DNA from 2 places in the Pseudoalteromonas sp. S408 genome. Region 2 is predicted to be linked to the other one. Evidence: predicted binding sites of a transcription regulator. Region 2 holds the regulator's gene; the other holds the start of a gene.
The links. The regulator NrdR, encoded in region 2, represses ribonucleotide reductase genes. The targets are predictions, from matches to a motif close to AAACACNANATNTNGTGTTT.

Region 1 (3,429 bases), on a different contig from region 2:
GTTTTGTGTGTTAGTGCATTTGCACTGCCGTCTGAATAACGCTTACCATTTTTGGCTAAGTAGTAGGCGTAGTTAATTACGCCTATTCCTAACGTACGGCGTCCCATCGTTGCATTTTTAGCAGCAGGTACCGGGTAGTCTTGGAAATCGAGTAAATTATCGAGTGCACGCACTGCTAGTTCAGCAAGTTCTTCTAGTTCATCTAATGACTCAAGCGCACCAAGGTTAAATGCAGACAGTGTACATAATGCAATTTCGCCTTCTTCATCGTTAACGTTGTTAAGCGGTTTTGTCGGTAATGCAATTTCTAAACATAAGTTAGATTGACGAATTGGTGCTACTTTCGCTATAAACGGGCTGTGTGTATTACAGTGATCAACGTTTTGTAAGTATATTCGGCCAGTACTTGCACGCTCTTGTGCGAACACAGAGAACAACTCAATTGCTTTAATACGCTTTTTACGAATAGAGTCGTCTTGTTCGTATTTAACGTATAACGCATCAAATTCGTCTTGGTCTTCAAAAAACGCATCATAAAGACCCGGTACGTCTGATGGGCTAAATAACGTGATATAATCGTCTTTAATTAAACGAGAATACATTAATTTATTAAACTGTACGCCATAATCTAAGTGACGAACGCGGTTGTCATCAACACCACGGTTATTTTTAAGAACTAAAAGGTTTTCTACTTCTAAGTGCCATAGAGGATAGAATAAAGTTGCTGCGCCACCACGTACGCCACCTTGCGAACAACTTTTAACAGCTGTTTGAAAGTGCTTGTAAAAAGGAATACAGCCAGTGTGGTACGCTTCGCCGTTACGAATGTGGCTTCCTAATGCGCGAATGCGACCCGCATTAATACCTATACCAGCACGTTGAGAAACGTATTTTACTATAGCCGATGACGTAGCATTGATTGAATCTAGGCTATCGCCACATTCAATAAGCACACATGAGCTGAACTGGCGAGTTGGCGTGCGAACACCCGCCATGATTGGCGTAGGTAATGAAATTTTAAATAGCGATACCGCATCATAAAAGCGCTTTATATATGAAACACGTGTTTCTCGTGGGTAATCTGCAAATAAGCTTGCAGCGACTAAAATATATAAAAACTGCGCACTTTCATATATTTCACCCGTTACACGATTTTGAACTAGATATTTACCTTCTAATTGTTTAACTGCAGCGTAGCTAAAATTTAGATCACGAGAATGGTCTAGGTATTCGTCTAATTCATCAAATTCTTGTTCTGTGTAGTCAGCGAGTAAATGTGCGTCGTAGCGCTTATCGCCAACCATTTTTGCTACATGGTCAAATAAACGCGGAGGCTCAAATTTACCATATGCTTTTTTGCGTAAGTGGAATACAGCTAAACGTGCAGCAAGGTATTGGTAATCAGGTGATTCTTTAGAAATCTGATCGGCAGCCGCTTTGATAATCGTTTCGTGAATATCTTTAGTACGAATACCATCGTAAAATTGAATATGTGACTTTAATTCAACCTGAGAAACCGAAACGTTATTTAAACCTTCGGCGGCCCATTCTATAACGCGATGGATCTTATCAAGATCAAGAGGCTCTTTGCGCCCGTCACGTTTGCTTACAGATAACTGTTGGTTCATAGCTTTGCCTGTATTCCTTGGGGATAATGTATTTTTGACCAATGTTGTACGTCTCAAAAAGAGAAGTAGTGCTCATTTATTATAAGTTTTACCAAATCAGGTAAATTTAATTGGATAACATTTGGCCACAATATCTGGTGTTGTTCAATTTAGAGATCACAAGATAGTGTGGTCTGAGTTGATTTGCAAGGGGCATAATTGCCCCTGTTTGTGGATAACGTTGGGATAACGTAATTGTGTTAGTAGGCATTAACCTTTGATCATTCATTTGAGTTGAAATTTTTAAAAATCAACTCAGGATCGACTAAATTTACACATTTTGAAAATAAATTTCGCCTGCTTTTTTTATCATCAAGCTTTGTGTATAAAGTGTCACAATCACAACATATAGTGTTTATATCTATAATAGGCACTATATGTGGTTAAATGCGTCAATAGGGCTATACCAGTTAAAATCAGCTTTCCAAGTCAATGCTTCTGACTCGCTTGGAATGTAACCCCACAAAGCAGTCGCTGTGGGCATACCTGCTGCTTTACCTGCCTGAATATCACGCTCAGCATCACCTATGTATAAACAGCGAGCTGGTATCACGTCCATGAGTTTAGCGCAATGAAGTAAAGGCATCGGAGAGGGTTTAGCTTCTTCAAGGGTGTCTCCGCTAATTACAACCGAGGCATTTTTTAAAGCGGGGATCGCAGCGACTAGCGGCTCGGTTAAAAACCCGGGCTTGTTTGTCATGATCCCCCATTTGATCTTTTTGTGATCAAGTGCAATGAGTAGTGGTTCAATACCGGCAAAACAGTGGGTATGCTTTGCAATGTTTTGTGCATAGTTATCGACCAGTTGCTTTATCAATTGTGATTGTGCAAGAGAGGGCCATAACTCTTTAAAGCCAGCTTCTAATAATGCTGCTGCACCATTAGACGCTGCTGGACGATATACCTCACTGGTTACTTCAGTAATTTGATTTGAACGCAGTACACCATTAAGAGCAGCGCCTAAATCGTCAGCTGTGTCGAGTAACGTCCCGTCTAAATCAAACAAAAATGCATCATATTGATAAAGTGCTGAAGGTAACTGTCCGCTTTTCATTACACCAACTTCTCAAAATGAAGAATATAGTTAACACTAACATCACTATTGAGTGTGTACTGTTTAGAAAAGGGGTTATACGAGAGCCCTGAGCTTGCACGTACTTTTAAGCCCGCTTCTTCGGCCCATGAAATTAGTTGTGCAGGTTTTATAAACTTATTATGGTCGTGTGTTCCATCAGGAACCATTTTCAATAGTTTTTCAGCACCTACAATGGCAAACAAGTAGGCCTTAGGAGTTTTGTTAAGGGTAGAAAAAAAAACGTCAGCACCGGGTTTTGCAAGTTTAGCAACCGCTTGAATAATCGAAGCAGGGTCGGGGACGTGTTCGAGCATTTCCATACAGGTAACGACATCAAAGCGCTCAGGGTGCTCATCAGCAAATTGTTCAGCAGGTACTTTTATATATTCAACGGGTACATTTGTTTCTAAGCTGTGCAACTTGGCGACAGTTAAAGGCTCTTGCCCCATATCAATGCCTGTTACTTTGGCTCCCATACGTGCCATGCTTTGGCTTAAAATACCGCCACCGCAGCCCACATCGAGTGTTTCTTTGTCAAATAAGCCTTGAGCTTTATTTGCAATAAAATCTAGGCGTAACGGGTTAATTTCGTGTAAGGGTTTAAACTCACCCTCTAAATCCCACCAACGCTCTGCGATGGCTTCAAACTTTGCTATTTCTGCGTGATCTACATTTTGATGTTCGGTC
Region 2 (3,429 bases):
TTGGTGTAATTGCAGCAATGGTTGCAATACCATCAACATGACCAGACACTAAATGCCCACCTAAACGCGAAACCGGCTGCATGGCTTTTTCAAGGTTAACCGTTTGCCCTATTGAATAATGCGCAAAACCAGTTAAATGAATTGTTTCGTTAGATAAATCAGCACTAAAGCCATCAATATGTTTATAAACTACGGTTAAACATACACCATTTGTTGCAATACTATCGCCCAGCTTCACGTCACTCATATCAAGGTCGGCGCTTTGAATGCGAATGGCTAAGTCGCCTTGTTTTTTTTGTAATAAAGCAATTTTGCCTGTGGCTTCTATTATCCCAGTAAACATAGCGCTACTCTTCTTAGTTAAGTGATTTTAATGAGTGCTTTTTTAACGCATTGATACGCAAATCGTCACCAACACGCACACACTCATTAAAGGATAAATCGATAGTATCTTGCATACTCGTCAATTCAGGGAAGTTTACTAAACTTTTAGCATCATAACCCATCAGTTTTGGTGCGATATAAAAAACATACTCGTCAATTAAATCGAGCTCGGTCATTTTCCCCGCAAGAGTTGCCCCAGCCTCAAGCCATATATTATTAAACTGATGCTTAGCGAGTGTTTGTAATACATCGGTTAAATCAACCTTACCCTGTTGCTCACGCACCGCTATGTGCTTAACAAAATGCGGCCACAGAGTCGATTTATCAACCTCGGTGGTAAAAATTATTACTGGGTGCGCTATTTTAAATAGCGCAAGGTTGGGTGTTAACCTATTTTGCGAGTCTATTATAACACGCACTGGCTGGCGAAGCGGTAAGTTGGTCGGTAATGAATACGGTAATTCGCTTTGCCGAACATTGAGTTTTGCATCATCAACAAGAACCGTATCGGCCCCCGTTAAAATGGCACAGCTTTGAGCGCGGTATAGCTGCACATCTTTTCGTGCAGCAGGGCCTGTGATCCACTTACTTTTTCCATTTTTTAGCGCTGTTTTACCGTCTATACTGGCTGCTAATTTGCAGGTTACGTAAGGAAGCCCTTGTTCCATTCGCTTAAAAAAACCAAGATTTAATGCGCGAGCCTGCTGTTCAAGCAATCCATAAGCGACTTCTATTCCAGCATCGCTCAGTATTTTAAGGCCTTTGCCTGCCACTTCTGGGTTGGTATCAACCATGGCAGCAATCACCTTTTTAATACCCGCAGCCTTGAGCCCTTCTGCACAGGGCGGCGTGCGCCCATAATGACTACAAGGTTCAAGTGTTACATAGGCGGTTGCACCCTTTGCTTTTTCACCGGCCACAGCAAGGGCATTTACCTCGGCATGCCCTTGCCCTGCTAATTGATGAAACCCTTCACCAATTATTTGATTATCTTTTACAAGTACACAGCCAACATTAGGATTAGGCGTTGTGGTAAATCGTCCTTTTTTAGCAAGCTCAATAGCACGCGCCATATATAGTTTATCATGCTCAGTAAATACGACTTGGCTGCTCACAATTATTCCCCTAAACGGGCAATTTCTTCGCCAAACTCGCGTATATCTTCGAACGAGCGATACACAGACGCAAACCTTACATAGGCTACTTTATCAAGTTTTTTAAGCGCCTCCATAATACATTCTCCCACCAAATGGCTCGAAATTTCTCGCTCACCCGTTGCACGTAGTTGTGATTTAATTATATTTACCACTTCATCAACTTGCTCTGTGCTAACAGGGCGCTTTTCAAGTGCACGATTTAAGCCATTAAGTAACTTATCTTCATTAAAGGGCTCTCGGCTTCCGTCTTGTTTAACAACACGGGGCATAACCAGCTCAGCCCCTTCAAACGTCGTAAAACGTTCGTGGCAATCGTTACATTCTCGACGACGGCGAACTTGATGACCACCGCCAACAAGGCGCGAATCTATAACTTTGGTGTCTTTTGCTGTACAAAATGGGCAATGCATAAATCAAGGTATCCGTTTTAAAAACAAAAAAGCCGCTAAAAAGCGGCTTTTATAATAACATGTTTACTTATGTGATCTAAATTACCGTTTTACTTTGTTAAGCGTAAACAGGTAGTTTTGCACAAATAGCTTTCACTTTTTCTTTTACTTGTGCTTGTACAGATTCATCAGCAATATTGTCTAGTACATCACAGATCCAGCCAGCAAGCTCTTTAGATTCAGCCTCTTTAAAACCACGACGTGTGATTGCAGGAGAACCAATACGCAAACCAGAGGTTACAAAAGGAGAACGCGGATCATTAGGTACTGAGTTTTTGTTAACCGTAATATTCGCATTGCCAAGCGCTGCATCAGCATCTTTACCAGTGATGTCTTTATCGATTAAATCAAGTAAAAAGAGGTGATTGTCTGTTTTACCAGAAACAACTTTATAGCCGCGATCTTGTAGCACGCTAACCATTGCTTGCGCATTTTTAACAACTTGTGTTTGGTATTCTTTAAATTCTGGTTGAAGAGCTTCTTTAAATGCCACTGCTTTTGCAGCAATAACGTGACATAAAGGACCACCTTGGCCACCAGGGAATACTGCACTGTTAAGCTTTTTGTAGATTGCTTCGTCGCCACATGCAGAAATAATTAAACCACCACGAGGGCCCGCTAATGTTTTATGCGTTGTTGTAGTAACAACATGTGCAAATGGTACAGGGCTTGGGTAAACACCCGCCGCAATTAAACCTGCAACATGCGCCATATCAACAAATAAATAAGCATCTACTTTGTCTGCAATTTCACGGAACTTAGCCCAATCAACAATGCCTGAATAAGCAGAAAAACCTGCAATAATCATTTTTGGTTTGTGCTCTAGTGCTAACGCTTCAACTTGTGCGTAATCAATTTCACCCGTTTCTTCATTTAGGCCGTACTGAATTGCATTGTACGTTTTACCTGAAAAGTTAACGTGTGAACCATGAGTTAGATGGCCACCATGCGCTAGGCTCATGCCTAAAACAGTGTCTAGCGGGCTTAATAATGCTTGAAAAACAGCTGCGTTTGCTTGCGAGCCAGCATGCGGCTGAACGTTTGCGTAATCAGTACCAAATAATTCGTTTGCACGGTCAATCGCTAATTGCTCGACCACGTCTACATGCTCACAGCCACCGTAGTAACGCTTACCAGGATAACCTTCCGCATATTTGTTAGTAAGTTGAGAACCCTGTGCTTCAAGTACGCGTGGGCTACAGTAGTTTTCAGATGCAATTAACTCAATGTGCTCTTCTTGACGTGATGTTTCTTTACTCATCGCGTCAAATAACTCTGGATCAAAGTCCGAAATATTCATGCTACGTTCTAACATTGGGGGCTCCTGGGCAACGTGTATGGTATTTTTTAGAGGCTATATTGTACGCTTAAAACCGCGCTTTGCCTACGTTCTTAAGTTGAGGATATTTAATCAGGGATTGAAACTATTTCACAGTCCT

Region 1: a site for NrdR is predicted at 1,752-1,771, ahead of nrdA (class 1a ribonucleoside-diphosphate reductase subunit alpha). Genes of this name have one in related genera too.

What each region holds. Positions count from the first base shown of each region.
Region 1 is NZ_PNDY01000002.1:28,905-32,333, reverse strand. It holds gene nrdA (class 1a ribonucleoside-diphosphate reductase subunit alpha) at 1-1,628, opposite strand, end outside; gene CWB62_RS02510 (HAD family hydrolase) at 2,041-2,721, opposite strand; gene ubiG (bifunctional 2-polyprenyl-6-hydroxyphenol methylase/3-demethylubiquinol 3-O-methyltransferase UbiG) at 2,721-3,429, opposite strand, start outside.
Region 2 is NZ_PNDY01000021.1:19,474-22,902, forward strand. It holds gene CWB62_RS15015 (riboflavin synthase) at 1-343, opposite strand, end outside; gene ribD (bifunctional diaminohydroxyphosphoribosylaminopyrimidine deaminase/5-amino-6-(5-phosphoribosylamino)uracil reductase RibD) at 357-1,499, opposite strand; gene nrdR (transcriptional regulator NrdR) at 1,502-1,951, opposite strand; gene glyA (serine hydroxymethyltransferase) at 2,049-3,305, opposite strand.